Regions from separate parts of the Streptomyces sp. NPDC102462 genome, predicted to be linked through region 4. Evidence: riboswitches for the same ligand, from Rfam matches in the RefSeq annotation. Region 4 holds a riboswitch; each other region holds the start of a gene.

Region 1 (7,587 bases), on a different contig from region 4:
CGTCGCGCGGATCGCCACAGCCTGTGGCTTCGGGAACCCCGTCGCGCTGCGCAAGCACTTCCACACCCACCTCGGCCTGTCCCCACTGGCCTACCGCCGCGCCCACTGCGCCCCAGAACCGGCCAGGGCGGAGCCTCTTCGGATGACGTGAGCCTTGGACGAGGACTCCCCGCTGTCCTGCCTGCTCGTCGGCGCGGGCCGTCCCGGTCGGCGCCGAGTTGCGGTGGCCGTGACCGCCGCCGGGATGCCGTTGCCGGCGACGATGAGGGCGACGGGTCTCGGCACGCGCTGATCCGGTCCCTGGACTCCTGTGCGGGGCCGGATCAGCCGGCAGTGTCAGGGTTGGCAGGTCGGCGCCGGAGGGAGGGAGCGGGCGACGATACTCCCTCCCCCGGCGGACGGATGTCAGCCTGAGGCCGCGGAGAGTTCCCCTCGAAGGGCGCGAGCCGCAGTCACAAGGTTCTCCAGCGAGGCGCGGGTCTCGGGCCAGCCACGGGTCTTCAGCCCGCAGTCGGGGTTGACCCACAGCCGCTCGGCGGGGATCGCCTCAAGTCCCTTCCGCAGCAGGGTGGCTGCCTCGACTGCGCTCGGCACGCGGGGAGAGTGGATGTCGTAGACGCCTGGTCCGGCCTCGCGCGGGTAGCCGTGGGCGGCGAGTTCGCGGGCGACCTGCATGTGGGAGCGGGCGGCTTCCAGGCTGATGACGTCGGCGTCGAGGTCGTCGATGGCCTGGACGATGTCGCCGAACTCGGCGTAGCACATGTGGGTGTGGATCTGGGTGCCGGGCCGTACGGCGCTCGTGGTGAGCCGGAACGCCTCCGTTGCCCACGCCAGATACGCGGCGCGGTCGGCGGCCCGCAAGGGCAGCGTCTCACGCAGCGCCGGCTCGTCCACCTGGATCACCGAAGTGCCCGATGCCTCCAGGTCGTTCACTTCGTCGCGCAGGGCGAGGGCAACCTGCCGTGCGGTGTCGGCGAGGGGCTGGTCGTCGCGGACGAAGGACCAGGCGAGCATGGTGACCGGCCCGGTGAGCATGCCCTTGACCGGCCGTGAGGTCAGGGATTGGGCGTACGTCGTCCAGCGCACCGTCATCGGCTCGGGCCGCGAGATGTCACCGGCGAGGATCGGCGGGCGGACGTAGCGGGTGCCGTAGGACTGGACCCAGCCGTGCTGCGTGGCGAGGTAGCCGGTGAGCTGCTCGGCGAAGTACTGGACCATGTCGTTGCGTTCGGACTCGCCGTGCACCAGGACGTCGAGGCCCGCCTTCTCCTGGAAGGCGATCACCTCGCCGATCTCCGCCTTGATGCGCTCCTCGTAGCCGGACGTGCTGATCCGTCCGGCGCGCAGGTCGGCGCGGGCGGTGCGCAGTTCGGCGGTCTGCGGGAAGGAACCGATGGTCGTGGTCGGCAGCAGCGGCAGCCCGAGGCGGGCACGCTGGGCGCCGGCGCGTGCGGTGTACGGCTGCGAGCGGCGCGTGTCGGTGTCGGTGACCGCGGCGGCCCGGGCCCGTACGGCGGGGTCGTTGGTGATCGGTGAGCCTGCCCGGGAGGCCAGATCGGCGCGGTTGGCGGCCAGTTCGGCGGCGATGGTGTCGGTGCCCTGGGCGAGGCCCTTTGCGAGGGTGACGATCTCGGCGGTTTTCTGCTGCGCGAAGGCGAGCCAGCGCAGGATCTGCGGTTCGATGCCGCGTTCGACGGCGGCGTCGAGAGGGACGTGCAGCAGGGAGCATGAGGCGGCCACGTCGACCCGGTCCGCCAGGCCCAGCAGAGTGCCGAGTGTGGACAGTGACTTCTCCAGGTCGTTCACCCAGATGTTGCGTCCGTTGACGACGCCGGCGACCAGCCGCTTGCCGGGCAGTCCGCCGACCGCCGCGAGGTCGTCGAGGTTGGCGGCGCCGGCCTCGGTGAAGTCCAGGGCCAGACCCTCCACCGGCGCCTGGGCGAGGACGGGCAGGGCCTCGCCGAGCCGGTCGAAGTAGGAGGCGACCAGCAGCCTGGGCCGGTCGGTGAGAGTGCCGAGGTCCCGGTAGGCCCGGGCGGCTGCGTTGAGTTCGGCCCGTGTGCGGTCCTGGACCAGGGCGGGTTCGTCGAGTTGCACCCATTCCGCGCCGGCCGCGCAGAGGTCGGCGAGCGTCTCGGCGTACACCGGGAGCAGGCGGTCCAGCAGGGTGATTGGCTCGAAGTCGGCGGGTACGCCGGGCGCGGGCTTGGCCAGCAGGAGGTAGGTGACCGGACCGACCACGACGGGCCGGGCCGTGAGGCCCAGCGCCAGGGCTTCCTTCAGCTCGGCGACCTGCTTGGTCGTATCGGCGGCGAACACTGTGTCCGGGCCGAGTTCGGGGACCAGGTAGTGGTAGTTGGTGTCGAACCACTTGGTCATCTCCAGTGGCGCGGCATCCTGGGTGCCGCGGGCCATGGCGAAGTAGCCGTCGAGGCTGTCGGCTTCGACGGCGGCCCGGTGCCGCGTGGGGATCGCACCCACCATGACGGTGGTGTCCAGGACGTGGTCGTAGTACGAGAAGTCGCCGGTCGGGACCTCGTGGATGCCTGCCTCGGCGAGCTGCCGCCAGTTCGTACGGCGTAGCTCGGCGGCGGTGCCCTGGAGGGCGTTCGCGGTGACGCGGCCCTGCCAGTAGCCCTCGATGGCCTTCTTCAGTTCCCGGCTCTGTCCCTGGCGGGGGTAGCCGTACACGGTGGCCCGTGCTGCCGCGGCTGCGGACTTGGTGGTCACGGAGATCTCCTTCGCGAGATGATTCCCTGAGGTCCCGGCGACGGGACGAGAGCGCGAAGGGGTGACGGAACCAGGCGGAGGCGACCTCGCGCGGCATGGCGCGGTCGTCCGCCCGGTATGTACGCCGACCCGCCCACGAGGTCACCGGGATGTCCGCGCGCGGAGTGGTCCGCACACGGGCAGGTGGCAGGTCTTCGGACTCACGGGCACGCCCTCCTTGTCCGGAGGACACCTACTGGCCGTCGCTTCCCAGACCCGGTACGTCGGATCCAGTGCGTATGACGGCGGTCGTTCCCGCTCACCGCTGCGGGGCAGTCCCGGATTCCCACCGGGTTCCCTCTTACGACGCATCCCGCCTGGCGGACGGGGCGAACCAGCTGCACGGGCCAGCGTAAGGGGATGGCCGCGAGTCCGGAGGCTTGCGTCCATCATTCGGATGGTGAGTCGGCACACGCGGGAGACAGGTTTGAAGCGGGCGGAGGGCGGAAAGCCCCGCACACGCGTCTCCCGCCCTTTCAGAAAGCCCCCTGCCGCCTTCCGTTTCCTGGTGGCTCGGTCCGGCCGCGTATGCCAGCGGAGGAGCGATTGCTTGTGCATCCGCTCCCTCGCCGACCCACAGGGCGATGAACAGCGCGGCGGTCGCTTCCAGGAGTCCGCACATTCGAGACCGCCGCCGGACGCGGGCTCTCAGCGCCCCGGCCGCAGGCGGCGCAGTAGGCGGGCCCACCGGCGCGGCCCTGTGCCCCGGGGCAGCAGGCCGCGAGCGCGCAGGTGCGCCGTGAAGGCCGCCGCGTCGGCGTGCGGCCCGCCCGGCGGGCGCGGCCGTCCCTCGGCGTACCCGGCGAAGAGCCGGGGAATCTGCTCCCCCAACGCCTCGGCCACGTCCGGCAGATGGGCCGCCACCACCCTGCGCCGCTTGTCCAGCAGCGCACTCTCCTGCACCCGCAGCCGGTCCGGGTCGAAGCCCTCCGGGGCCGGGCCGCCCGCGACCAGGGCGGCCAGCAACTCGGCCTGGCGCCGCGCCAGTTCCTCGCGCGCGGCCCCTGCCCCGGCCGCCGGGGGCTCAGCGGGCATCGCGGGCCTCCCGTACGGTCCGCCGGATGGCGGCGAGTTCGGCGGCGAGTTCGTCGTCGCGCGGGTAACTGCCGTCCCGCTCCAGCAGCACCCCGGGCGGGTCGGTGCGGCGGGCGAGTTCTGCGAGGACGTCCAGCACCGGTCCGGTCACCGGGTGGGTGTGGGTGTCGTGCCACAGGCCGTCGCGCAGCACTCCGCCCGCGACATGGACGTACGCCAGGTGTTCCAGCGGCAGCGCGTCCAGCACCGCCACCGGGTCGACGCCGAGGTTGACCCGGGCGGTGTGCAGGTTGGCCACGTCGACCAGCAGCAGCACCCCGGTCCGCTCGACCAGCTCGGTGAGGAACTGCGCCTCCGTCAGCTCGTCCCCGGGCCAGGCCAGGAGCGGCGCGATGTTCTCCAGGGCCAGCGGCACGGGCAGCTGCTGCTGGGCGATCCGGACATTCTCGGCCAGGACGTCCAGCGCCGCCCGGGTACGCGGCACCGGCAGCAGATGGCCGCTCTCCAGCCCGCCCGCCCGGGTGAAGGCGACGTGCTCGCTGACCAGGGGCGCCCCCAGCGCCTGAGCGCAGGCCGCCAGGTGGGCCAGCCGCGCCGGGTCGGGCAGCTCCGCCCCGCCGAGGCCGAGCGAGACGCCGTGCGGGACCACCGGGGTGCCCCGGCCCCGCAGCACCCGCAGCGACTCGGGCAGCCGCCGCGGGTCGACCGCCTCGGCGATGACCTCCACGAAGTCCACGCCCGCAAGCCGCTCCACGGTGAGGTCGATCGGGGGCCGCCAGCCGATGCCGAAGCCCAGCCGCGCCGTCATCCGCCGCACCCCCCTCCCCCTCCGCCGCCGCAACTGCCGCCGCCGCAGCCGCCCCCGGAGGACGACGAGGACGAGGACCCTGAGCTGAAAAGGGACGAACGGAGTGTCGGATCAGGGATGGTGATCCAGCCTGCCGTGGCGACGGCGACTACCGGGGCCGACACCTTCGGGCCGTCGCCGGCCGGCCCCCAGAGCACCGGGTAGCTCGACCTTCCGGCGTTGAGTACCGCGTACCAGCCCGCGGGGGTGATCCGGGGCGGTGTGCAGACGAAGACCGCCGCCACCACGAGGGAGACCAGCAGGAAGGCCACCAGCACGCGCACCGGGCGGCCCAGGTGGACGCCGTTCACCATCCGGGCGATGCCGACTCCGACCAGCACCAGCATCGGCAGCCCGGACAGCCGCCCGGCCAGCCGGCGTTTACGGCTGGGCAGCAGACCGAGCTTGCGCGCGGCGTCCCCGGCCCGACGGATCTCCGGCAGGCGCCGGGCTGCCTCCTGCACCAGCGTCGTGTTGGTGGCCTCCCGGGTCCGCGCGGCCTCCAGGACGGCCCGCTGCACCGGCTCGTCGGGGACGCTGCCACAGAAGGTGAGGGTGCCGTCCCGGGCCGTGCGCAGATGGCCGGCCCGGATGAGGGCGTAGAGGGCGGTGCTCACCACCTGGTGGGCCCCGCCGACGACCCAGGCGATGGTGTAGACGTCCGGTATGACGCTGGTGTCCGTGGCGGGGTAGAAGGGGCGGGCTGCTTGCCGTACGGCCACGCCGAGCAGCACGGCGACCGCGAAACCTGCGGCGTACAAGCCGAGGAACTGAGGGCCGGTGAAACCCAGGGGGCGTTCATCGCTGCCTCCCTTGAACGATGTCGAAGCCGTGTCAGGCGATGCGGGTACGGGCAATGGCGTCGAACACGACGTCGACAGGTATCCGGGTGGTTCCCGCGCGGCGACGGGTGAACCGGGAGCGGGGGTGCGCGGCGCTCCGGGCTGCGCGGTGGGGAGCCCGAAGCGGGCGAGGACCAGGGCTTGCTGCGCGACGTTGGTCAGGGCTTCTTGCACGATGCGAAACGCGGTCAGGTATGCCACCCGCGTCTTCCGTGGCGCACGTCACACAGGTCCCAGGTCTGTGCGCGTCATGAAACGTCCGGTGGCGTCTCGTTGGCCCGAGACCGGTCAACGCGGCCGGGCGACATGGGCGAAGAGGAAGCCGCGGTTGAAGGATGAGCGTGCAGGACGTCCCACGCATACGGAGCTGCCCGTCAATGAGTTCCCCTGCTCCCTTTCGCAGTGGGGGAACACCCCGTTCAAGGTGCCGGATCCGTCCGAGAAACCGCCCGCCGGGCAGGGAAGACCCCTCGGGTTCGCCGCCGACTGCATACCGGAGCCGGATCCCGGCCCCGTCCTGATTCCCGAGCCGCAGCCACCCGCCCGTGAGGCACGGCGGCGACCGCCGCGGCTGACGACACAGGCACGTGAGTTCCGGCCCCGTCTTGTCCTGCCCGGCTGGATCGCCCTGCTGGGCGCGCTGCTGTGCGGTGCGGCCATCGCCGTACTCGTGGGGAGGGGCCGATACGTCCGGCGCTGGGTGAGCGTCCCCGAGCCGTCACCGTCGCTCCTGATCTGTCTCGCCCTCGGCCTGCTGCTCGCGGTGAGCGGCCTGCTGGCCAACCAGGAGGGCTTCGCCGTCGTGCTCTCCCGGTGGGGCCGGTACCGGGGCACGGTGCGCGGGGCGGGGCTGATGTGGGTGAATCCCTTGCTCAGGCGGCACCGCGTGGACGTGCGGCTGCGCCACTTCCGGGGCGACTCCCTCGCCGCCGTGGACCGCGTCGGCCATCCGGTCCTCGTCAGCCTGCTGGTCGTCTGGCGGGTCCAGGACACCGCTCGGGCGACGTTCGCGGTCGGTGACCACGAGGAGTTCCTGCGCGCACAGGCGGCGGCCACCGTGTCCGAGGTCACCGCGACGCTGCCCGCCGACCGGTTCGGCACACCCGGGCCGACGCTGCGGGACGGGACGTGGTTCGGCGAGGAGCTGACCCGCGTCCTGGCCCCCGAGCTGGCACCGCTGGGCCTGGAGATCTACTCCGTCCAGCAGCTCTCCCTCGACTACGGCACGGAGATCGCCGAGAGCGTCCGCCGGCTGCAACGCGCCGAACTCGACGCCGATCTGCGCACCACCGTCATCAGCGACGCCGTCGATGTCGCCCGCACGGCCCTCGACCGGATCAGGGCCGACGAAGACACCGACACACACCCGTCCGCGGGCCAGGACTCCCTGTTCCTGCGCCTGCTCGTGCTTTCGCTGCTCACCCCGAGCGCGAACCTCAAGGAATGGGGAATCCAGTGGCCGGAACAACAGAGTTCGTCGAAGCGGGACCTGCGAAGGGATGCGAGTACCGCGACTGCCGCACCGGACGGCTCCCCGACGGTGCCATGACCGCCGAGGCGGAGCAGCCATCCCGCGGGCGCCGCACCATCCGCGGGATACAGGCGGCCGGTGCGGTGCTCGCCATCGCCACCGGCGTCGTGGGCCTGAGCGCGCTCACCGCTCCCCCGGCCCAGGCCCTTGCGGCCCCGCGCCACGCGGGGTGGGACGGCTCCAGGTACTGGTTCAAGTCCGACGGACAGTGGCGCTGGACCAGTCACCACAGTGTCTACCTCCAGCGCTCCGGGCAGACCACGGCACAGCGGACATGGCTGCCGGCGCCGAAGCGGGCGGGGTGGGACGGCTCCAGGTACTGGTTCAGGTCCAACGGGCAGTGGCGCTGGACGAGCCACTACGACGTCTACCTCCAGCGCACCCGCACCTCCGGCTCCTCGTCCCCGTCGTCCTCCGCCCCCTCTTCCGCCTCGGCGGCAAAACCGCCGACGGCCGGCAGGAGCGGCAACGCCTCCGTGGAGCGGGCCGTCGGCTACGCCCTCGCCCAGCTGGGCAAGCCCTACATCTGGGGCGGCAACGGGCCCGTCGGGTACGACTGCTCC
Region 2 (7,587 bases), on a different contig from region 4:
CCGCACGCCGCGATGGAGACGACCATGCCCGCGATACCGATCGCGGCTATCAGCCTGCGCTTCACGCCACCCTCCTCAGGGATGCCACAAACCCCCCTGCCTCCCCGCGGCGCGCGTCAGCGCTGTGTACCGCCCATGGGGCCGGGACCTGGACCAATGGTGTAGACCAGTACGGGGAGCTTGGCCCAGACCAATAGAGCTGTCAAGGCGTTCACGCAGGCTCCAGGCGTCCGTGATGCGACCGAGATATGCAGAGACCTTTCATTCCGCAAGCGACAGATCGGACGGACCACTTCGGCCGTATCGAGGCCTCCCGAAGGGGCCCTATGGACTAGACCAACGGGGGTCGCGACGGTATACAGAGGAGATCACGGACCGTTCGGGTGGCCTCCCGTCACACGAAGCCGTGCCACGATGTGACCCGTGGCCGATGGGATGTCGGTCGCTTTCGGCACCCGGAGCCGGGAAGGCAGAACATGAGCACCGACGTCAGCAGTGCGGAGAACGAGGGTGGGACGACCGTCCGTACCGCGCGCGTGCCCAAGTACTACCGCCTGAAGAAGCACCTGCTCGACATGACGGAGACGCTCCCGCCGGGCACACCGGTTCCGCCGGAGCGCACGCTCGCCGCCGAGTTCGACACCTCGCGCACCACCGTCCGCCAGGCCCTGCAGGAGCTGGTGGTCGAGGGCCGGCTGGAACGGATCCAGGGCAAAGGCACGTTCGTCGCCAAACCGAAGGTCTCCCAGGCGCTGCAACTCACCTCCTACACCGAGGACATGCGCGCCCAGGGTCTGGAGCCGACCTCACAGCTGCTGGACATCGGGTACATCACCGCGGACGACCGGCTCGCGGAACTGCTCGACATCACGGCCGGCGGCCGGGTGCTGCGCATCGAGCGGCTGCGCATGGCCAACGGCGAGCCGATGGCCATCGAGACCACGCATCTGTCCGCCAAGCGCTTCCCGGCGCTGCGCCGCAGCCTCGTCAAGTACACGTCCCTGTACACCGCCCTCGCCGAGGTGTACGACGTCCGTCTCGCCGAGGCCGAGGAGACCATCGAGACCTCGCTGGCCACCCCGCGCGAGGCGGGCCTGCTCGGCACGGACGTGGGCCTGCCGATGCTGATGCTCTCCCGGCACTCGCTGGACGAGGACGGCAACCCGGTGGAGTGGGTGCGGTCGGTCTACCGCGGGGACCGCTACAAGTTCGTCGCGCGGCTGAAGCGCCCGCAGGACTAGGCGGCCCGGCCCTTGGGCCCTGCCGGTCGCGATCGTCGTCCTGGACGCGTTGCGGGTGTGCATGCGGCACCTCAGCCGCCCGGCGCCGGCCACCCTGGGCCAGGCGCCCTGCGCCGCCTCGGAGATCACCGCCCAGAACGGGCCGATCCTCGCGCGAGCCGCGACGGGAGACGGCGCGGCATGCGGCCGGCGGACCGCATGGGCTGCCCGGACCGCCCTGGTCTGTACGGCAGTTGGCGGGCGGGTCGGCCCGCGAACGCCCTGTCGCGCCCATCCGGAAGCGACCTCCCGAGGCGGCACCGTCCCGCCGGGAATTCCGAGCGGATGCGCACGGACCGCCAGGAACCGGACCCCGGCGAGGGCTTGCGCCGTCACCGAGAGCGCCGTTTGCGACCGAAATACGGATGGGTACTTCCGATTCATCGGCACCGTCACCTACATTGCCTGCGCGTTACAACAGGTGATCGGTGAGGGGACGGAGCCCAGACATGCCAGACGCGTCCGAAGTGAAACCACCGGTGGTCACACCGGTACGGGTGGTGATCGCCCTGTGCCTCGTCGCACCGTTCGTGGCGATGCTCTGGGTCGGCTCCTACGCCAAGATCGACCCCACGTTCATCGGGATCCCGTTCTTCTACTGGTACCAGATGCTGTGGGTGCTGCTCTCCACCGCGCTGACGATGATCGCCTACAAGCTGTGGCAGCGTGACCAGCGCGCCCGCCGGACCCAGGGCGGAGGTGGCGCGCGATGAACGACGGCGTCAACGGCGTCGCGCTCGGCGTCTTCGTCTTCTTCTTCCTGGCCGTCACGGTCATGGGCTTCCTGGCCGCACGCTGGCGCAAGGCCGAGAACGAGCACAGCCTCGACGAATGGGGCCTGGGCGGCCGGTCGTTCGGCACCTGGATCACCTGGTTCCTGCTCGGCGGCGACCTGTACACGGCCTACACCTTCGTCGCCGTCCCGGCGGCGATCTACGCGGCGGGCGCGGCCGGGTTCTTCGCCGTGCCCTACACGATCCTCGTCTATCCGCTGATCTTCACCTTCCTGCCCCGCCTGTGGTCGGTCTCGCACCGGCACGGCTACGTGACGACCTCGGACTTCGTGCGCGGCCGGTTCGGCTCCAAGGGGCTGTCGCTGGCGGTGGCGCTGACCGGCATCCTCGCCACGATGCCCTACATCGCGCTCCAACTGGTCGGCATCCAGGCGGTCCTCGACGTGATGGGCGTGGGCGGCGGCGAGAACACCAACTGGTTCGTCAAGGACCTGCCGCTGCTGCTCGCCTTCGGTGTACTGGCCGCGTACACCTACTCCTCCGGCCTGAGGGCACCCGCGCTGATCGCGTTCGTCAAGGACACGCTGATCTACATCGTGATCGCGGTGGCGATCATCTACATCCCGATCAAGCTGGGCGGGTTCGACGACATCTTCGCCAAGGCCGGCGACGCCTTCGCCCAGACCAATCCGGCGACGGGCGCGCCGCGCGGGGCGCTCGCCCCGCCGGAGGCGGGCCAGTGGACGTACGCCACGCTGGCCCTCGGCTCCGCGCTCGCGCTGTTCATGTACCCGCACTCGATCACCGCGACGCTGTCCTCGCGCAGCCGTGAGGTGATCCGCCGCAACACCACGATCCTGCCGCTGTACTCCCTGATGCTCGGCCTGCTCGGACTGCTCGGCTTCATGGCGATCGCGGCCGGGGTCAAGGTCTCCAACGGCCAGCTGGCCATCCCCCAGCTGTTCGAGGACATGTTCCCCGACTGGTTCGCGGGTGTGGCGTTCGCGGCGATCGGCATCGGCGCGCTGGTGCCCGCGGCCATCATGTCCATCGCGGCCGCGAACCTGTTCACCCGCAACATCTACAAGGACTTCATCAACCCGCACGCGACGGCCCATCAGGAGACCCGGGTCTCCAAGATCGTGTCGCTGCTGGTGAAGGTGGGCGCGCTGGTCTTCGTGCTGACCATGGACAAGACGGTCGCCATCAACTTCCAGCTGCTGGGCGGCATCTGGATCCTGCAGACCTTCCCGGCCCTGGTCGGCGGCCTGTTCACCCGCTGGTTCCACCGCTGGGCACTGCTCGCGGGCTGGGCGGTCGGCATGGTGTACGGCACGGTCGCCGCCTACGGGGTGGCCTCACCGACGCAGAAGCACTTCGGTGGCTCGGCCAAGGAGATCCCCGGGATCGGTGAGATCGGCTACATCGGCATGACGGCGTTCGTGCTCAACGTCCTCGTCACCGTCGTCCTGACCTTCGTCCTGAAGGCCCTGAAGGCTCCCGAGGGCGTGGACGAGACGAGCCCGCAGGACTACACGGCCGACGCGGGCGACGCGGGCGTCCAGGTGGAGCTTCCGCCCGCGACGGCGGGCGCCGGGCACTGACGGCACGCCCCGCACGGGCGCCGGGCACTGAAAACACGCCCCCGCACAGGCGCCGGGCACCCGCGGGAGCAACCGCGCACGCCCCGCGACGGGCCGCCGATGCCGAACCCGGCAACGGCGGCCCGTTGACGTACGACACAACATCTGGGGGTGCCACCACGGCCCGGCACTAGATGTATGCTCATGTTCGCTGTCGCCGCAGGGGAATCCGGTGCGAATCCGGAACTGTCCCGCAACGGTGTACTCATGCGCGTATGCCCGCATACCCGCATGCAGGCTTCAGTCCGAGGACCTGCCGACGGCGCGCCCGGCCGTCCGGCCCGGGCGCTCTGACGTCCGGGCCTCGTGGAATGGGCCGGTGGACGCGACGCCGTGCGCGCTCGTGTGCTGCCCCCTGCCCTCCGCAAGGCCCCGTGCCGAGCGAGGGAGAGCCCCACGTGACCATCGCGCCAGCCGACCCGGCTTCAGCCGCCCAGGCGACCGCGGCCCCGGTGGAGACCGACGGCCCCGGTGCCGCGCTGCTGCGGACCCTGACCGAGCTGACCGCCGACCTCCCCGACGCCGACCCCGGCCGGGTCGCCGCCGCAGCGCTGCGCGGCCGGTCCGCGCGGTCCGACGCCGCTGCCGTCGCGGAGCTTCGGGAACTGGCCACCGAGGCGGCCGCCGGCCTGATCTCGGAGGACCCCGCCTACTCCCGGCTGGCCGCCCGGCTGCTGACCCTGTCCATCCGCGCCGAGGCCGCCACACAAGGCGTCACCTCGTTCACCGGGTCGATCGCCGTGGGGCACCGGGAAGGGCTCATCGCCGACCGCACCGCCGCCTTCGTACGGCGGCACGCCGAGCGGCTGGACGCGCTGATCGACACCGCGGCGGACGACCGCTTCGGCTACTTCGGGCTGCGCACGCTGCACAGCCGCTATCTGCTCCGGCACCCCCTGACCCGCCAAGTCATCGAGACGCCCCAGCACTTCATGCTGCGGGTGGCCGCCGGCCTCGCCGACGGTGATGCCGATGTCCTCTCCGGGGGAGACCCCATGCACGCCGTGGACGAGGTGGCCGCGCTCTACCGGCTGATGAGCCGCCTCGACTACCTGCCCTCCTCCCCCACGCTCTTCAACTCCGGCACCCGCCACCCGCAGATGTCGTCCTGCTACCTGCTCGACTCCCCCAAGGACGAGCTGGACTCCATCTACGACCGCTACCACCAGGTAGCCCGCCTCTCCAAGCACGCCGGCGGCATCGGCATCGCCTACTCCCGCATCCGCTCCCGCGGTTCGCTGATCCGCGGCACCAACGGGCACTCCAACGGCATCGTGCCGTTCCTGAAGACCCTTGACGCCTCCGTGGCCGCCGTGAACCAGGGCGGCCGGCGCAAGGGCGCCGCGGCGGTCTACCTGGAGACCTGGCACTCGGACATCGAGGAGTTCCTGGAGCTGCGCGACAACACCGGTGAGGACGCGCGCCGTACGCACAACCTCAACCTCGCCCACTGGATCCCGGACGAGTTCATGCGCCGGGTCGACGCCGACGGGCAGTGGTCGCTGTTCTCCCCGTCGGACGTGCCGGAGCTGGTCGACCTGTGGGGCGCGGAGTTCGACGCCGCCTACCGCGCGGCGGAGGCGGCCGGGCTCGCGAAGAAGACCATCCCGGCCCGTGACCTCTACGGCCGTATGATGCGCACCCTCGCGCAGACCGGCAACGGCTGGATGACCTTCAAGGACGCGGCCAACCGCACCGCCAACCAGACGGCCGAGCCGGGCCGTGTCGTGCACTCCTCCAACCTCTGCACGGAGATCCTGGAGGTCACCGACGACGGCGAGACCGCGGTCTGCAACCTGGGCTCGGTCAACCTCGGCGCGTTCGTGAGCGGCGGGGGCATCGACTGGGAGCGGCTGGACGAGACGGTCCGCACCGCCGTGACCTTCCTGGACCGGGTCGTCGACATCAACTTCTATCCGACCGAGCAGGCGGGCCGCTCCAACGCCAGGTGGCGGCCGGTGGGCCTCGGCGTGATGGGCCTCCAGGACGTCTTCTTCAAGCTGCGCCTGCCCTTCGACTCCCCCGAGGCGCGGGCCCTGTCCACCAGGATCGCCGAGCGCATCATGCTCGCCGCCTACGAGGCGTCCGCCGACCTCGCCGAGCGCAACGCGCCGCTGCCCGCCTGGGAGGAGACCCGTACGGCGCGGGGTGTCCTGCACCCCGACCACTACGGCGTCGAGTTCACCTGGCCCGAGCGCTGGGCGGCGCTGCGGGCGCGGATCGCGACGACCGGCCTGCGCAACAGCCTGCTGCTCGCCGTCGCGCCCACCGCGACCATCGCGTCCATCGCCGGTGTCTACGAGTGCATCGAGCCCCAGGTCTCCAACCTCTTCAAGCGCGAGACCCTGTCCGGTGAATTCCTCCAGGTCAACTCGTATCTGGTGCGGGACCTCAAGGAGCTGGGCGTGTGGGACGCCCGCACCCGCGAGGCGCTGCGCGACGCCAACGGCTCCGTGCAGGACCTCACGTGGATCCCGGCCGATGTGCGCGCCCTGTACCGCACGGCGTGGGAGATCCCGCAGCGCGGCCTGATCGACATGGCCGCGGCCCGCACGCCCTACCTGGACCAGTCGCAGTCCCTGAACCTGTTCATGGAGACGCCGACCATCGGCAAGCTCTCCTCGATGTACGCCTACGCCTGGAAGCAGGGCCTGAAGACGACGTACTACCTGCGCTCCCGCCCGGCGACCCGCATCGCACGCGCCGCCCAGGCGCAGCCCCGAGCCACCGTCCCCGTCCAGCAGGCCGCCGACCCCGACGCCGTCGCCTGCTCCCTTGAGAACCCCGAGTCCTGCGAGGCCTGCCAGTGATGTCCCACCGTTCCCAGAACCTTCTCGACCCGGGCTTCGAGCTGACGCTGCGCCCCATGCGCTACCCCGACTTCTACGAGCGCTACCGGGACGCCATCAAGAACACCTGGACCGTGGAGGAGGTCGACCTGCACTCGGACGTCGCCGACCTCGCCAGGCTGACCCCCGCCGAACAGCACCTCATCGGCCGGCTGGTCGCGTTCTTCGCCACGGGCGACTCGATCGTCGCGAACAACCTGGTGCTGACCCTGTACAAGCACATCAACTCCCCCGAGGCACGGCTGTATCTGAGCCGTCAGCTGTTCGAGGAGGCCGTGCACGTCCAGTTCTATCTGACGCTGCTGGACACCTATCTGCCCGACCCGGAGGACCGTGCGGCGGCGTTCGCGGCGGTCGAGAACATCCCGTCCATCCGGGAGAAGGCCGAGTTCTGCTTCAGGTGGATGGACTCGGTCGAGAACCTGGACCGCCTGGAGTCGAGGGCCGACCGCCGGCGCTTCCTGCTCAATCTGATCTGCTTCGCCGCGTGCATCGAGGGCCTGTTCTTCTACGGCGCCTTCGCATACGTCTACTGGTTCCGCAGCCGGGGCCTGCTGCACGGCCTGGCCACCGGCACCAACTGGGTGTTCCGTGACGAGACGATGCACATGTCCTTCGCCTTCGACGTGGTCGACACCGTCCGCAAGGAGGAGCCGGACCTCTTCGACGATCAGCTGCGCCAGCAGGTCACCGACATGCTCCGGGAGGCCGTCGCGGCGGAGCTGCAGTTCGCGCGCGACCTGTGCGGCGACGGCCTGCCGGGCATGAACACCGACTCGATGCGGCAGTACCTGGAGTGCGTCGCCGACCAGCGTCTGACGCGCCTCGGCTTCGCCCCGGTGTACGGCTCCGAGAACCCCTTCTCCTTCATGGAGCTGCAGGGGGTTCAGGAGCTGACCAACTTCTTCGAGCGGCGTCCGTCGGCGTACCAGGTGGCGGTGGAGGGCACCGTCGACCTGGACGAGGACTTCTGATCCCGTTCCTCGTCCGCCGTCTCCTCGGCCTCCCGGAGCTGTCGGTCGATGCGCCGGTCGCGCACCATGCCGAACACCGACGGGAGGACCAGGAGGACGAGGATCCC
Region 3 (7,587 bases), on a different contig from region 4:
CCGGCCAGTGCCGTGACCGGCAGCAGCCGGGCGTGGCCGGAACCGGTGAGCGCGCGGGCCGCATGCGGCAGCACCAGGCCGACGAAGCCGATCGCCCCGGTGCAGCTGACGAGTGTCGCGGTCAGCAGCGCGGTCGCGCACAGCAGGACCAGCCGGGTGCGGGCGACACGCACACCGAGCGCCGCCGCCGCGTCCTCGCCGAACGCGAACGCGTCCAGGGTGCGGGCGTACCCGAGGCAGACCACGAGCACGGCGGCGAGCACGACGGCGCACAGCAGCACCTCGCCCCAGCCGGCGCCGGTCAGCGAGCCGAGCAGCCAGAACAGCACGCCTCGCGTGGTCTCCGCGTCCGCCGACGTCAGGACGGTGAACGAGGTGAGCGCGGAGAACAGTTGCATGGCCGCCACGCCGGAGAGCACCACCCGGTCGGGGGCGCCGCCCAGGGTGTGACCGAGCACGAGGACGAGCCCGAAGGAGAGCAGGGCACCGGCGAACGCGCCCGCCGACAGCGACACCGCTCCCCCGCCGACCCCGAGCACGACCACGGCGACCGCGCCGGTGGACGCCCCGGAGGACACCCCGAGCACGAACGGGTCGGCGAGCGGATTGCGCAGCAGGGACTGCATCACCGCCCCGCACACCGCGAGGCCCGCGCCGCAGAGGGCGGCCAGCAGGGTGCGGGGCATGCGCAGGTTCCATACGATGCCGTCCCGCAGCGGCGCCAACTGGCTGTCCCCGAAGCCGAGGTGGGCGGCGACGCAGGCCCAGACGTCGGCGGTGGAGATGTCGGCGGGGCCTATGGTCACGGCGAACGCCACCGACGCGGTCACCGCCAGCAGCCCGCCTGCGGTCAACAGCGGGGCGCGGAGGTTCACTTGACGAGCCCGAGGTCACGCAGTCCGGCGGCGACCGGTTCGATTCCCTCGACCGTGCGGATGGACGGGTTCATGGCCTGCCCGCTGAGCAGGATGTACCGCTTCTTCCTGACGGCGGTGAGATTGCGGGTGGCGGGGTCGCTCTCCAGGAAGCGGATCTTGGCCTTGGCGCTCTCGGCCGTCTGGGACCTGCGGGTCAGATCGCCGAGGACGATGACGTCCGGGTCGCGGTCGGCGACGGTCTCCCAGTTGATCTGGGGCCACTCTTCGTGGGTGCCGGAGAACACGTTCGACGCGCCGACGGCCCGGGTGATGGCGCCGGGGGCGCCGCAGCAGCCGGCCAGGTAGGGCGACTGGGAGTTGGCGAACCAGTACATGAGCGAGACGCCGGAGGCGTCGAGGCCGTCGGTGGCCGCCCGCACCCGCTCCTTCAGACGTGCGACGAGCCGGTCTCCGCGTTCGTCGACGCCGAACGCGCGGGCCAGGTCGCGTATCTCGCCGTACACGGTGTCGAGGGTGAGCGGGGCGCTGCGGGAGCCGTCGCCGCCGCTGTCGTTGTCCTTTCCGGCGGCGCAGTCGGACGGGGAGACGTACGTGGGCACGCCCAGCTTCTCGAACTGCTCGCGGGTGGCGACGCCGCCCTGGCCGAGGGTGGAGACGAAAGACGCGGTGACGAAGTCGGGTTCGGCGTCGAGCACCTTCTCGAAGGAGGGGTTGTTCTCGGCGAGCCGGGGCACGGACGCGTTGGCCTTCTCCAGGCCCTTCATCACCGGGTCGGTCCAGGTGGCGGTGCCGGCGAGACGGTCCCCGAGACCGAGGGAGAGCAGGATCTCGGTACTGCCCTGGTTGAGGGAGACGGCGTGTTCGGGGGCCGACGCCAGGGTGACCGGATGGCCGCAGTTGTCGATCGTGCGGGGGTAACCGGCGGCGGAACGGCCGGAGTCGGGGGCGGATCCGCCGGGGCCGCCGCACGCGGTCAGCAGCAGCGCCGGGGTGAGCAACAGCAGGGCGGGACGGCACGGGGAACGGAACACGGGCCTGCCTCGGGTGTCGGGGCTCGTACGCGGAGCCTGGCCTACGGACGTCCTCCGCGCACGGGGCGCGGAGGTGCCAGCAGGTCTTCGGACTCGGGTTCGTCCGGACGGGGCGCCTTCCCGGTACGGCCCCGCACCGGCCTCGCGGCCGGCCCGAACCCCTCCCAGTGGCTTGGTGTGCCCTGCCCGTCCCCCTCACCGCTGCGCGTCAGTTCCGGATTCGCACCGGATTCCCTGGCCTCGGATGTGGCACGACTGGCCCGGCCAGGCTACCAAGATCGCCCGGCCGCCAGGACCCGGCCCCGTCCCCGGGCCGAGCGCCCGCGTCCGCCACGTCGGCCATGCCGGCATCGGTGTGCCGGGCCGCCTGCTGACACCCGGCGCTCCGGCCCGGGTGGGACGTCGTGCCTCACCCCGGTCCGTCCTCCGGGTCCACGGGCGGGGTCCCGGCGCAGATCCACTCGTGCACGACGGCCGGGGACAGTCCGCCGTCGGCGGCTATGACGTGCTCGGGCACGCCGGTGAGCCAGGCGGCGAGCACGGCCCGGCGCAGGTCGGCGGCGCGGGTGGCGAGGCCGGTCCGGTAGGCGTCCGCGGAGCCGACGACGAGCTTGGGTGCGTCCTCCGCCAGGCGCCGGGCGGCGCGGCGGACGGTGCGGCGTGCGCTCTGGGTTTCGAGGTCGTTCATGCCGCCGCCTCCCGTGCCGTGCCGAGCGGGCCGTGGTCCGGATGCCGGTACGCATCCCGCACTCCGGGCTCCGGGACGAGCCGCGCGATGAGCCGTTCCAGGCGACGGACAGGGTCACCGCTGCGGCAGACACGGGCGGGCACGGCGCCGTCGCGCGCCGCCGACAGCCCACGGGACATCGGCAGTCCACGCGGCAGCGTCAGATCGCGCCACAGACCCCGACTGCCGGCGGCCCAACACCGCGGTGGGGCGGTCGTGTCGAGGCCACGGGCACCCGCGGCGCCGGACAAGCCGCTGCCCGGCACCACGCAGGAGGCGGCACCGGCGGCGCGGCAGAGGGCGGGGCCGAAGGTGGTCGGGTTCGCCATGGGTACCTCCCCTTCCCCGTCGCGGCGGGGCAGGTCGAGGGCATGGCAGCCGCCGTGCGGGGCGGGGGGCTACCGGGTGCCCGAGGAGCGGGGGGACATGGGGATGCGGGGCCTCGCGCGGCCCGGACTACTGCTGCTGCGATCCATGTCGCTCACCTCCTCCTCGGTCGGCGTGCACCCGGTCCTCCGGGCTTCCGGCACCCCTCCATAGTTGCACAGCGACGCAAATTCTGCTCACCCGCGGGGAGCAGGCCCGCCGTCGATTCCAGGCCCCGCGCCGGCCCCCTCACTAAACTGTCACGCACGCGACGGCATCCGGCTCCGCCCTCGGCTCCGGTGCCGCGTACCCGTCCAGGAGGACGGCCGTCCCCGCCCGGCCGGCTCCCGCCCATCGACCCGGCCGGGGTCTTCGTCGACTGATCGGGATGCGGGTGCACGACGTGCCGCCAGAGCCGACCGGTCCCGCACCGTCCGGGGCCGTGTCCATGACCGGACAGACCGCGTGCGGCGCGGGTCCGCGCAGCCCGCTGCGCACCTTCCTGCGGACCGAGACCGGCAGCGCCGCCGTGCTGCTCGGCGCGGTGATCGTGGCCCTCGTCTGGGCCAACGTCTCCCCCGGCGGCTATGCGTCGTGGTGGCGGACGGACATGTCGCTCACGATCGGTTCGGCCGATCTCTCCCTGGAGCTGCGCGAGTGGGTGAACAGCGGCCTGATGACGCTGTTCTTCTTCGTCGTGGGTCTGGAGGCCCGCCGCGAGGTCGACGTGGGGGAACTGCGCGAGCGGCGCCGCGTCGTGCTGTCCGTGGTCGCCGGGGTCAGCGGCATGCTCGTCCCGGTCGCGATCTACCTCGGCTTCAACGCCGGACTGGACTCGGCGCAGGGCTGGGGCGCCGCCATGTCCACCGACACGGCCTTCGCCCTGGGCATGCTCGCCGTGCTCGGTTCCCGGCTGCCGGGCGGTCTGCGGGTCTTCCTGCTCACCGTCGCGGTCACCGACGACCTCGTGGCGCTGGTCGTCATCGCCCTCGCCTACAGCGGCACGGTCAGCCTCACCGCGCTGGGCGTCGCGCTCGGCGTCCTCGCCCTGCTTCTCGCACTGCGCGCGGCCGGGGTCCGGATCACCGGCGTGTACGCGGTCCTGGGGGTGGCCCTGTGGGGCGCGCTGCTGCGGTCGGGGGTGGACCCGGTGGTCAGCGGCCTGGTCATGGGGCTGCTGACGTACGCGCATCCGGCCGAGCGGCACGCCCTGGAGCGGGTCACCCGGCTGTTCCGGGGGTTTCGGGAACAGCCGACGCCGGAACTGGAACGCACCCTGCGCCGCGGTCTGGCCTCCGCCCTCTCGCCCAACGAGCGGCTGCAGCGGATGATCCACCCGTGGACGAGCCATGTCATCGTGCCGCTGTTCGCGCTGGCCAACGCGGGCCTGACGATCAGCGCCGACCGGATCGCGGCGGCGTTCACCTCACCCGTCACGCTGGGCATCGTCTGCGGCTACGTCCTGGGCAAACCGGCCGGCATCCTGGGCGCCACCTGGCTGGCGGCGCGGGTGAGCCGGGGCCGGCTGCGCCCGGCGGTGGGCTGGGGCGCGGTCGCCGTGGGCGGCAGCCTCGCCGGTGTGGGCTTCACGGTGGCGCTGCTGATCGCCACGCTCGCCTTCCACGGGCAGCGGCTGGAACAGGCGAAGGCCGGCATTCTGGCGGCCGTCGTGCTGTCCTGTCTGATCTCGTGGGTCCTGACGCGGGCCATCGCCCTGCTGCCCGCGCGCCGGCGGACCCGGGCGCTGCTGGGCGAGGGGCAGCCGATCGTCGATCTGAGCGATCCCGTCGACGCGGCGCGCGACCATGTGCGCGGCCCGCTCGACGCTCCGGTGACCCTGGTCGAGTACGGCGACTACGAATGCCCGTACTGCGGACGGGCGGAGCCGGTGGTACGCGCGTTGCTGGCCGAGTTCGGCGACGACCTGCGCTACGTCTGGCGGCATCTGCCCCTCACGGACGTCCATCCCGACGCGCAGCTCGCCGCCGAGGCCGTGGAGGCGGCGGCGTCGCAGGGCCGCTACTGGGAGCTGCACGACGTCCTGATCAGCCACCAGGGGAGCCTCCAGGTGAAGGACCTCCTGGAGCACGCCGAGCGGATCGGGCTCGACATGACGGCGTTCCGCCGCGACCTGCGGGCGCGGGCCGGCGCGGAACGGGTGGCCGAGGACGTGGAGTCGGCCGATCTGAGCGGGGTCTCGGGCACGCCGACGTTCTTCGTCAACGGCCGGCGGCACCACGGCGCGTACGACGTCGCCTCACTGTCACTGGCGGTACGCACGGCCCGGGACCGGGCATCGCTGTCAGACCCGGCCCCGTAGCCCCGGCACCCGGCGCCGTACGGCCCGGGTCATCCCGCCAGAAAACTCAGCCGGACCTGCCGGTTCGGGTTGTCCCGGTTGGTGTCCACCAGGCACACGGACTGCCATGTTCCCAGTTCCAGGCGGCCGTGCAGCACGGGCAGCGTGGAGTGCGGGGGGACGATCGCGGGGAGGACGTGGTCGCGGCCGTGGCCGGGGCTGCCGTGCCGGTGCTGCCAGCGGTCGTCCGCGGGCAGCAGGGTGTGCAGGGCAGCGAGCAGGTCCTCGTCGCTGCCGGCGCCGGTCTCGATGACGGCGATCCCCGCGGTGGCGTGCGGCACGAAGATGTTGAGGAGGCCGTCGCGGCCGGCCGCCGTCTCCCGCAGGAAGGCCTCGCAGTCACCGGTGAGGTCGACGACCCGCTCCCGGGAGCCGGTGGCGACGTTCAGCACGCGCGTGGTGAAGGCATCTGACATGCCACCATCCTCGCGCATGCGGCAGGGTTCCGGCCGTCGCCCGGCCGCTGGTACGCGGGTCCGCTCTCCGAGGCGCCGTTGACCGCCGCGGCGCCGACTGGCTACGGTCGCCCGCATGCAGCGTTCAGCCCTGCTCACCACGCGCGGTCACATCGACCTGCTGCGGGTGGCCTCCGCCGCGTGTCGCCGCGGCCGCTGACGCCCTCGCTCCCGCGCGTTCATCTGCGCGCCGCACTCCTGCCGTTGCGTTCCGCCCGGTCCTGACACGGCGACGCCGAGGCACACCCCACTCCCCTTCTGCCCGTGGAGCACCCATGACCCTCGGCCAGGCCCCGCCCGGCCGCCCCGAGGACGCCCAGGTGATCGAGGCCGGGGAGTCCCTGGGCCTGTCCCGGTGGGGACGCGTGCGGCACGTCGTACGGCCGGGCGCACTGCCCGGCGTGCTCACCGGGCTGCGCCACCGCCTCGGCCTCGCCCGGCTGCGAAAGGCCGCCGCTGCGACGGCGACCGACGTTCACCGACCGGTGACCGGCCAGGCGGTCCATGTCGCCGGACTCACCCGCCGCTTCGACGGCCGTGCCGTGCTCGACGATCTGTACCTCGACGTCCGGCCGGGCGAGTTCGTCGCGCTGCTCGGGCGCAGCGGCAGCGGCAAGTCCACGCTGCTGCGCGTCCTCGCCGGATTCGACCGGGACATCGAGGGCACCGTCCTGGTGCCGCGGCGCCGGGCGATCGCGTTCCAGGCGGCCGGGCCGATGCCGTGGAAGCGGGTGTGGCGCACTGTCCTGCTCGGGCTTGCGGGCAGGGGCGGACGGCCGGTCGCAGGGCGGGCGTCGGACGAGGTCGGGCCTGGCCACCGGGCCGCCGCCCGGCCGAAGACGCGGTCCGGTGGCCAGTCCCGGCCCGCCTCGCTGGCCCGCGCGCTGGTGCGCGATCCGGATCTGCTGCTGCTCGACGAGCCGTTCGGCGCGCTGGACGCGCTCACCCGTATCGCGGCCCAGCGGCTGGTCGAGGAGGTGTGGCGGCGCCGCGGCCGCACCGTGCTGCTGGTCACCCATGACGTCGAGGAGGCCGTGCTGCTCGCCGATCGCGTCCTCGTCATGGACGGCGGCGTCATCGCGCACGAGCGGCGGATCGATCTCGGCCGGCCGCGTGACACCTCCGATCCCCGGTTCGCGGAGTTGTGCGCCGGCCTGCTGAAGCGACTCGCCGTCAGCACCGCCACCGAAGCCGGCTGACCTCCGCGCAACGACCCGGACCCGCCCCGCGCCCCCGCTGCCGCGCCCCGGATTCCCCGTGCCGCCGCCGCGCTCCTGGCGGACCTGACCGTAGGGCCGCACCGGTTCCCGCTGTCCGGCGCGCGGGAAGATCCCCGGCCACGGTGCTGTTGGCAGGAACGTGAACAACGAGCGCGAGGTCGAGGTTGTCGTCACGGGCGCTGGACAGGCCGGTCTGTCCAGCGCCTATCACCTGCGGCGCACCGGTTTCGCGCCGGACCGCGACTTCGTGGTCCTCGACCACTCCCCCGCGCCGGGCGGCGCCTGGCAGTTCCGCTGGCCGTCGCTGACGTACGGCAAGGTGCACGGGATGCACTCGCTGCCGGGCATGGAGCTGACCGACGCCGATCCGGCGCGGCCGTCGGCGGAGGTCATCGGCGCCTACTTCGACGCCTACGAGCGGGCGTTCGACCTGCGGGTGCGGCGGCCGGTGGACGTCCGCGCGGTGCGTGAGGGCACCGACGGGCGGCTGCTCGTGGAGACCTCGGACGGCACCTGGTCCACACGCGCCCTGATCAACGCCACCGGCACCT
Region 4 (7,587 bases):
TCGGCCGGGTCCATCCCGCCGTACTGGGACGGACGCTCCCGCTCAACGGGGCCGGGGTGTGCGGCGCCGCGCTCGCCGACCTGGACCTGCCCCTGCCGCTGCTGCGCGCCTTCGCGCTGCTGGCGCGCACGGCCGGGCTGATCGGGCAGCTCGCCGAGGAACTGCGCCGACCGGTCGCACGGGAGGTCTTCCTGTCCGTCGACCGCAACAGCACCGCCGCCCCACCGGACCCCTACGCACCGCAACCGCTCACGGAGCGCCGGCGCGGCGGCTGACCGCCGACACCGCGCCGCGGCGCGCACCACCTTCCCGCACCCCGCATCCCGTACCAGGCTCCCGCACCCCATATTCGGCTCCCGCCCCCTCGCACTCGGCGCCCGGCTCTCGCAACCCGCGCCCCCGACCGCAGACCAAGGAGCAGCAACGTGTTCGTCGACGAGGACAACATCACCGAGCTGGCCGTTCAGCGCTGGGCCACCGCGCACTCCCCGCGGCTGGCGGAGCTGATGGGCGCGCTGGTCCGCCATCTGCACGCGTTCGCCCGGGGAGTGCGGCTCACCGAGGACGAGTGGGCGGCCGCGATCCGGTGGCTCACCGCGGCCGGTCAGATCTGCGACGACAAGCGTCAGGAGCTGATCCTCACCTCGGACGTGCTCGGGCTGAGCACGCTCGTGGTCCAGTTGAACAACCGTTTCGGGCCGGGGGCGACGCCCGCCACGGTGCTGGGCCCCTTCCACATCGACGGCTCACCGGCCGCAGCGCGCGGCTTCGACATGTCCGACGGCATCCCGGGAACCCCGCTGTTCGTCACCGGCAAGGTCACCGACACCGGGGGGCAGCCCGTCGCGGGCGCCGTGCTCGACGTCTGGCAGGCCGACGCCGACGGCGCGTACGAGGCGCAGCTCCCCGAGGTCGACGAGGCGCGCCTGCGGGCCAAGTACCGTACCGCGCAGGACGGCAGCTACTGCATCCGCACCATCGCACCGCGCGGGTACGCCATCCCCATGGACGGTCCGGTCGGCGAGCTGATCCGCGCAACCGACATCAGCCGTTTCCGGCCCGCGCACATCCACTTCCTCATCGACGAACCCGGCTACCGGAAGCTGATCACCCATCTGTTCCAGGCGGGCAGCGACTACCTGGACAGCGACGTCGTGTTCGGTACGAAGGACGCCCTGATCGTGCCGTTCACCGCACACCCGGCGGGCGGCGCGCCCGACGGAAGCCGCCTCGACACGCCGTACCTGCACGCCGAGTACGACTTCGTCCTCCAGGCCGGCTGACGACCCGGGCTCAGTCGAGGACCGCGACGGCCTCCACCTCGACCAGGTGCTCGGGTACGTCGAGCGCCGCCACGCCGAGCAGGGTGGCGGGCGGTGCGGGGGTGACGCCGAGGCGCGCCGCCGCCCGTTCGATGCCCGCCAGCAGCTGCGGCATCCTGTCGGCGGTCCAGTCCACGACGTGCACATTCAGCTTGGCCACGTCCTGGAAGGAGGCGCCGACCGCGGCCAGGGCGGTGCCGACGTTGAGATAGCACTGCTCGACCTGGGCGGCGAGGTCGTCCCTGCCGACGGTGACGCCGTCCGCGTCCCAGGCGACCTGACCGGCGATGAAGACCAGCTTCGAGCCGGACGCCACCGACACCTGCCGGTAGACGTCGATCTCGGGCAGTCCGCCGGGGTTGACGAGGGTGATGGCCATGCGTGCGGTCTCCTTGCGTCCTTCGAACCCGAGGCCCGCCGGCCCGGGGCCACAGCGGCTCGTGCTCTCTTGTGGTTACTCGGAAACCGTAGGAGAGTGGTCGCCGACATGGAAGAACGCACTTTTCGGTGACTGGGGAACCTCATGGTGACCAAACAACTCAAGGGCACGCCCGATGACGCGGACCTCACCCGCGCCGACTCCCTGGCGCGCGAGATCTTCTCGGACGTCGCGAACAAGTGGGCGTTCCTGATCATCGAGTCCCTTGGCGAACGCACCCTGCGTTTCAGCGAGTTGCGGGACGAGATCGAGGGCATCAGCCACAAGATGCTCACCCAGAACCTGCGCATGCTGGAGCGCAACGGCCTGGTCGAGCGGACCGTGTACCCCACCGTGCCCCCGCGGGTCGAGTACACCCTCACCGAGCCGGGCCAGGGCCTCAGGGCGACCGTCGACGGCATGTGCGCCTGGACCCACCGCTACTTCCACCACATCGAGACATCCCGAAGCCGCTTCGACTCCTGAGGCCCGAGCATGGATCGCCACGGTACGACCCCCACGACCGTCCCCGCCGGTGCCCCTGACGTGCCGGCCTTCTCCGTTCTGTGCGCACGGGCCCGGGCCCTCGCCGGGTCCGGACGGCGCGCGATGCTGGGCATCGTCGGCGCACCGGGTTCCGGAAAGTCCACGCTGGCCTCGCACCTGGCCGCCGCGCTCGGCCCGGACACGGCCGTCGTGGTGCCCATGGACGGGTTCCACCTGGCCAACGGCGAACTGGAACGGCTCGGCCGCCGGCAGCGCAAGGGCGCACCGGACACCTTCGACGCCGCGGGGTACGTGGCGCTGCTGCGCCGACTGCGCGAACCGACGGGGGAGTGTGTCTACGCCCCGCGGTTCCACCGCGAGTTCGAGGAGGCCGTCGCCGGCGCCGTCCCGGTCCCGGCCGTGACGCCGCTGGTCATCACCGAGGGCAACTATCTGCTGCTCGACGACGGCCCCTGGGCGGGTGTCAAGGCGCTCCTCGACGAGACGTGGTACGTCGCCACCGACGAGGAGACACGGCTGGACCGGCTCATCCAGCGGCATGTCGCCTACGGCAAACCCCTCGCACAGGCCCGGGCGTGGTCGCTGGGCACCGACCAGCGAAACGCCGACCTCATCGCGGCCACGCTGGACCGGGCCGACCTGGTGTTCGCCCCACCGCCCCTCGCACCGGTGCCGCACGGCACGGGTCAGGACGTCCCGTCCGGAGGGTGACCGTCGGGTGGCGGCGGATGCGGTCTTGGCCGCGCACGCGGCACGCGGTACGGTCGCTGCGACATCGACGACGGTACGACGGAAGCCGGTGGGAATCCGGCACGGTCGCGCCACTGTGTGCGAGCGCCCCCAGGCGCTCGTGAGTCAGACCCGTGGCCGTCGTCCTGTGCACCACCGAGAGGGGACGCGAACTCCCCAAGGAGGTCCGCCATGGCGCAGCATGTCGCCCGGCCGTCAGTCACCACCCCCTCCGTTCCCGCCGCACTGCCGCTGAAGGCGATAGCTCCCTGGGCGGTCTTCTTCGGCATCCTGATGCTGATCCTGCTCTACTTCGTCGGCGCCGAGCAGGGCGCCACCTCCGTGTTCAGCGGCACGGGCGTCCATGAATGGGTGCACGACGCCCGCCATCTGCTCGGCTTCCCCTGCCACTGACGCGAGGGGACGAAGCCCGCATGAACTCCGCAACCGTACGCGGCCTTCTCCTGCGGGGCATGCTCGCCGGCCTCGCGGCCGGTGTGCTCGCCCTGATCGTGGCCTACTTCCTCGGCGAGCCGAGCGTCGACAAGGCGATCGGCTTCGAGGACGCCCACGCCCACGAGCACGGCACGGAGGTCGTCTCCCGCTCCGTGCAGTCCACCGCCGGCCTCGCCACCGGTGTCCTCGTCCACGGGGTCGCCTTCGGCGGCATCGCCGCGCTCGCCTTCTGCTTCACCCTCGGGCGCGTCGGCCGGTTCGGGCCGCGGGCGACGGCGCTGCTGCTGTCCGGCGGCGCGCTGCTCGTCGTGTACGTCGTGCCGTTCCTGAAGTACCCGGCCAACCCGCCGTCGGTGGGCGACGCCGGCACCATCGGCAGACGGACCGCCCTGTACTTCCTGATGCTGCTGCTCAGCGTGCTCCTCGCGATCGCCGCCACCCTCCTGGGCAGACGGCTCGCGTCCCGGCTCGGCCCGTGGTACGCCACCGTCGTGGCGGTGACCGCCTTCGTCGTGGTGATCGGCCTGGCGTATGCGTTCCTGCCGGTCGTCGACGAGGTGCCGGCGGGCTTCCCGGCCACCTTGTTGTGGCGGTTCCGGCTGTCCACGCTGGCCGTCCAGGCCGTCCTGTGGGGCGGATTCGGCCTGCTCTTCGCGGAGTCGGCCGAGCGGCTGCTGCACCCGAAGCCCGCAACGGCCGCTACCGCGAAGGCGGTTCCGGCCGCGCACTGAGGCCGCGCCCGAGCCGTGCGCCCGGCCCGCCGACGGCCCCGGAACCGTCCGGGGCCCTCCGGCGGCGGTACCCGGCAACGGCGTCAGGCCGAGGCGCGCAGGTGCCGCCGTGCCCACTCCTCGAAGCCGGTGAGCGGGATGCCGAGGGCACGTGCGTATTCCGGGCGGGCCGGCTGGCCGGTCTCGTTCATCATGTCGTGCCCGGTGCCCATGGCGGGCATCCCGGCGGCGACGGCCTCCTCCAGGGTCATGTCGGGGGCGGTCAACTCCGTTCCGAGGACACGGGAGAGCGTCTTGGCGATGTCGCGCATCGTCAGATAGTCGCTCGCCAGTTCCAGTTCCACGCCGTCGAACCGCTCGGGTGCGGCGACGGCGGCGGCCGCCGCCCTGCCGATGTCGTCGACCGCCACCAGCGACAGCCAGGTGTCCGGCTTCACCAGGCTCACCAGACCGCCCTCGACGCCACGGGGGAACAGGAACGCCTCGGAGAGCAGGAAGTTCTCCATGAAGAAGCCCGGCTTGATGAGCGTCCAGTGCTCGAAGCCCGCCGCACGGACGCGGTCCTGGATCCCGGTCTTCGTGGAGTAGTAGGGCTCCATCGCGGCCCAGCGGCCCTGAGCCCAGCCAGGGCTCTGCGTGTGCTGTCCGGCGCCCGACACCGACGTGTGCACGAACTGCGGCACGCCGGCGGCAAGCGCGCCCTCGATCAGATGGACGGCCTGCGCGAACTCCCCTTCGAAACCACGTCCGTTCAGGTCGGGCATCTGCACCGAGAAGACGGCGCGGGCGCCTTCGGCGGCCCGGATCACGGAGTCGCGGTCGTCCAGGTCGCCGGTGACCAGCTCGGCACCGAGCGCTTCGACGGCCTTCGCCCGGTCGGTCGCCGGGTCGCGGACGAGTGCGCGGACGGGAACGCCCGCCGCGAGCAGGGCACGGGCGGTGGCGCCGCCCTGCCTGCCGGTGGCGCCGGTGACCAGGACGGGTGCGGGATCGGTCGGCACGATGCTTCTCCAATGCTGCCCATGGATTAAACGGCGGGGCCCGCCGCTTCTCCTCCGGTAAGATACGGAGGGCCCCGCCATTTAGCAACCTCCGAGGTGACACCATGCCCGTCCAGCGTGCGGACGCCCGGCGCAACTACGCGCGCATCCTCGCGGTGGCCGAGGAGGAGGTCGCCGCGCACGGCGCCGACGCGTCCCTGGAACAGATCGCCCGCACGGCGGGGGTCGGCTCGGCCACCGTCCGCCGGCACTTCCCCAGCCGCGGCGCCCTCCTGCAAGCGGTGTTCCACGAACGGATCGAGCACCTGTGCGCCCGCGCCCGTGACCTGGCCGGTGCCGCCGACAGCCGGGCCGCGCTGCTGGAGTGGCTGGCCGCCCTCACGGCGTACGCCGCATCCGCCCGGGGGATGGCGGCCGTGCTCACCCAGGAGCCGGCGGGCGACCCGGACGAGGGGCACGTCGACGCCTGCGCGGCCAGGCTCGCCGAGGCCGTCGACCCGCTGCTGCGCCGCGCCGCCCAAGACGGTGCCGTGACACCGGACGTGACGGTCGCCGACCTGGTCACACTGGTCACCGGGATCGCCCTGGCCACGGAGCACCATCCCGATCCCGCAGGCGAGGCGGACCGGCTGCTGGCCCTGACCGTGGCGGGAATCAGCCCACAACGGTGACGAGGGGAGGCGGAGGTCACGACCGACGACACATAGCAGCGCATACCGCGGAGCGCTCAGGTGTCCGGGGCGGCCGGTGAGTGGCCGAGCCGCAGGTTCCAGCGGCCGGACCGGCCGCTCAGTTCGGTCGCCGTCAGCGGGGGAACGTCAAGGCGCCAGAACGCCGTGACGGGCATGTCCAGCGCATGGACGACCGCCGCCCGCACCACCTCAGGCTCGACCACGGCGAGGGTACGGCCGGTGTCCGCGACGCCGGCCAGCCAGCGCGCGATCCGTCCGCACAGGTCCCGCACCGACTCGCCGCCGTGCGGCGCGGCGTCCGGGTCGCCGAGCCAGCGGGCGACCGCCTCCGGATCGGCGGCGCCCACCTCGTCCAGGGTGCGGCCCCGCCAGCGCCCCACGTCGAGACCGGCCAGCTCCGGCGCCGCAAGGGCGTTCAGGCCGAGCGCCGCGGCCGTCTCCCGGCAGCGCAGGCTCGGCGAGGTCAGAACACGGCCCGCAGGGGGCAGCGAACCGGCCGCCGCGCGGGCCCGGCGCGCGCCGCCCTCCTCGATCGGGGCGCCGTCGTCGAAGGCGGCCCGCCGCAGCGACCCGCTCATGGCGGGGGAGACGAGGAACACTCGGCTGGTCACGGCATTCCTCCTGCCGCCGGGAACACCGCGCCCCTGTGGGACGCCGTCGGACTGTGACGCCGGTCAGCCGGCGGCGAGGAGTTCGAGGGTGTCGATCACCCGGTTCGAGAAGCCCCACTCGTTGTCGTACCAGGCGACCACCTTGATGTGCCGGCCGTCGACGCGGGTGAGAGCCGAGTCGAAGACGGACGAGGCCGGGTTGCCCGTGATGTCGGACGAGACGAGCGCGTCGTCCGAGTATTCGAGGATGCCGGCGAGCGGCCCCCGCGCCGCGGCCAGGTACGCCGCGAGCACGTCCTCACGGGTCACCTCGCGGGCGACGGTCGTGTTGAGTTCGACGATCGAGCCCACCGGCACCGGCACCCGGATCGAGTCGCCCGACAGCTTGCCGTCGAGGTTCGGCAGCACGAGACCGATCGCCTTCGCGGCACCCGTCGTGGTCGGCACGATGTTCACGGCCGCGGCGCGGGCACGGCGGGCGTCGCGGTGCGGGCCGTCCTGCAGGTTCTGCTCCTGCGTATAGGCGTGCACCGTCGTCATGAAGCCGTGCTCGATGCCGGCGAGTCCGTCGAGCACCGCGGCGAGCGGAGCGAGCGCGTTGGTCGTGCAGGAGGCGTTCGAGACGATGGTGTGCGCGGCCGGGTCGTACGCGTCGTTGTTCACGCCGAACGCGAGCGTCACGTCGGCGCCGTCCGACGGCGCGCTGACGAGCACCTTCCTCGCGCCCGCGGCGAGGTGGGCGCCGGCGGCCTTGGCCGATGTGAAGCGGCCGGTCGCCTCCAGCACGATGTCCACGCCGAGTTCGGCCCAGGGCAGGCGCTCCGGCTCGCGTTCCGCGAGCACCCTGATGCGCCGCCCGTCGACGACGAGGACGTCCCCGTCGACGGTCACGGGCCGGCCGAGCCGGCCGGCCGTGGTGTCGTAGGCGAGCAGCCGCGCGAGGACCGTGGGTTCCGTGAGGTCGTTGACGGCGACGACATCGAGGTCGCTGTCGCGCTCCAGCAGTGCGCGCAGCACATTGCGTCCGATGCGGCCGAATCCGTTGACGGCGATGCGAGTCATGAATGGTGTCCCTTCCGTTCACCCTCAGCCTCCCGGGCGGCGTCCGCCGCCAAAAGCG

Evidence for each region. A riboswitch is a leader RNA that binds a small molecule or an ion and turns the genes downstream of it on or off. The one in region 4 is predicted to bind cobalamin.
Region 1: another riboswitch for cobalamin. It lies ahead of metE (5-methyltetrahydropteroyltriglutamate--homocysteine S-methyltransferase); the one in region 4 lies ahead of ACIRFL_RS28015 (CbtB-domain containing protein).
Region 2: another riboswitch for cobalamin. It lies ahead of ACIRFL_RS06955 (ribonucleoside-diphosphate reductase subunit alpha); the one in region 4 lies ahead of ACIRFL_RS28015 (CbtB-domain containing protein).
Region 3: another riboswitch for cobalamin. It lies ahead of ACIRFL_RS38460 (ABC transporter substrate-binding protein); the one in region 4 lies ahead of ACIRFL_RS28015 (CbtB-domain containing protein).

What each region holds. Positions count from the first base shown of each region.
Region 1 covers NZ_JBIWKB010000063.1:33,657-41,243, reverse strand. Annotated here, with positions in the region: gene ACIRFL_RS36130 (GlxA family transcriptional regulator) at 1-151, shown strand, start outside; gene metE (5-methyltetrahydropteroyltriglutamate--homocysteine S-methyltransferase) at 406-2,730, opposite strand; cobalamin riboswitch at 2,898-3,123, opposite strand; partial or broken gene ACIRFL_RS36120 (NADP oxidoreductase) at 3,281-3,417, opposite strand; partial or broken gene ACIRFL_RS36115 (DUF692 domain-containing protein) at 3,418-4,612, opposite strand; gene ACIRFL_RS36110 (TIGR04222 domain-containing membrane protein) at 4,609-5,412, opposite strand; gene ACIRFL_RS36105 (SPFH domain-containing protein) at 5,918-7,042, shown strand; gene ACIRFL_RS36100 (C40 family peptidase) at 7,039-7,587, shown strand, end outside.
Region 2 covers NZ_JBIWKB010000005.1:207,688-215,274, reverse strand. Annotated here, with positions in the region: gene ACIRFL_RS06975 (extracellular solute-binding protein) at 1-65, opposite strand, end outside; gene ACIRFL_RS06970 (GntR family transcriptional regulator) at 477-1,241, shown strand; gene ACIRFL_RS06965 (DUF3311 domain-containing protein) at 1,730-1,993, shown strand; gene mctP (monocarboxylate uptake permease MctP) at 1,990-3,618, shown strand; cobalamin riboswitch at 3,785-3,907, shown strand; gene ACIRFL_RS06955 (ribonucleoside-diphosphate reductase subunit alpha) at 4,056-6,467, shown strand; gene ACIRFL_RS06950 (ribonucleotide-diphosphate reductase subunit beta) at 6,467-7,480, shown strand; gene ACIRFL_RS06945 (hypothetical protein) at 7,393-7,587, opposite strand, start outside.
Region 3 covers NZ_JBIWKB010000075.1:2,885-10,471, forward strand. Annotated here, with positions in the region: gene ACIRFL_RS38455 (FecCD family ABC transporter permease) at 1-875, opposite strand, end outside; gene ACIRFL_RS38460 (ABC transporter substrate-binding protein) at 872-1,909, opposite strand; cobalamin riboswitch at 1,970-2,184, opposite strand; gene ACIRFL_RS38465 (hypothetical protein) at 2,319-2,597, opposite strand; gene ACIRFL_RS38470 (hypothetical protein) at 2,594-2,965, opposite strand; gene nhaA (Na+/H+ antiporter NhaA) at 3,451-5,322, shown strand; gene ACIRFL_RS38480 (secondary thiamine-phosphate synthase enzyme YjbQ) at 5,352-5,777, opposite strand; gene ACIRFL_RS38485 (putative leader peptide) at 5,893-5,976, shown strand; gene ACIRFL_RS38490 (ABC transporter ATP-binding protein) at 6,257-7,015, shown strand; gene ACIRFL_RS38495 (NAD(P)-binding domain-containing protein) at 7,176-7,587, shown strand, end outside.
Region 4 covers NZ_JBIWKB010000037.1:46,976-54,562, reverse strand. Annotated here, with positions in the region: gene ACIRFL_RS28040 (citryl-CoA lyase) at 1-275, shown strand, start outside; gene ACIRFL_RS28035 (dioxygenase) at 426-1,283, shown strand; gene ACIRFL_RS28030 (RidA family protein) at 1,294-1,701, opposite strand; gene ACIRFL_RS28025 (winged helix-turn-helix transcriptional regulator) at 1,846-2,226, shown strand; gene ACIRFL_RS28020 (nucleoside/nucleotide kinase family protein) at 2,236-2,958, shown strand; cobalamin riboswitch at 2,993-3,133, shown strand; gene ACIRFL_RS28015 (CbtB-domain containing protein) at 3,169-3,390, shown strand; gene ACIRFL_RS28010 (CbtA family protein) at 3,411-4,163, shown strand; gene ACIRFL_RS28005 (NmrA/HSCARG family protein) at 4,247-5,164, opposite strand; gene ACIRFL_RS28000 (TetR/AcrR family transcriptional regulator) at 5,269-5,835, shown strand; gene ACIRFL_RS27995 (histidine phosphatase family protein) at 5,892-6,467, opposite strand; gene gap (type I glyceraldehyde-3-phosphate dehydrogenase) at 6,531-7,529, opposite strand.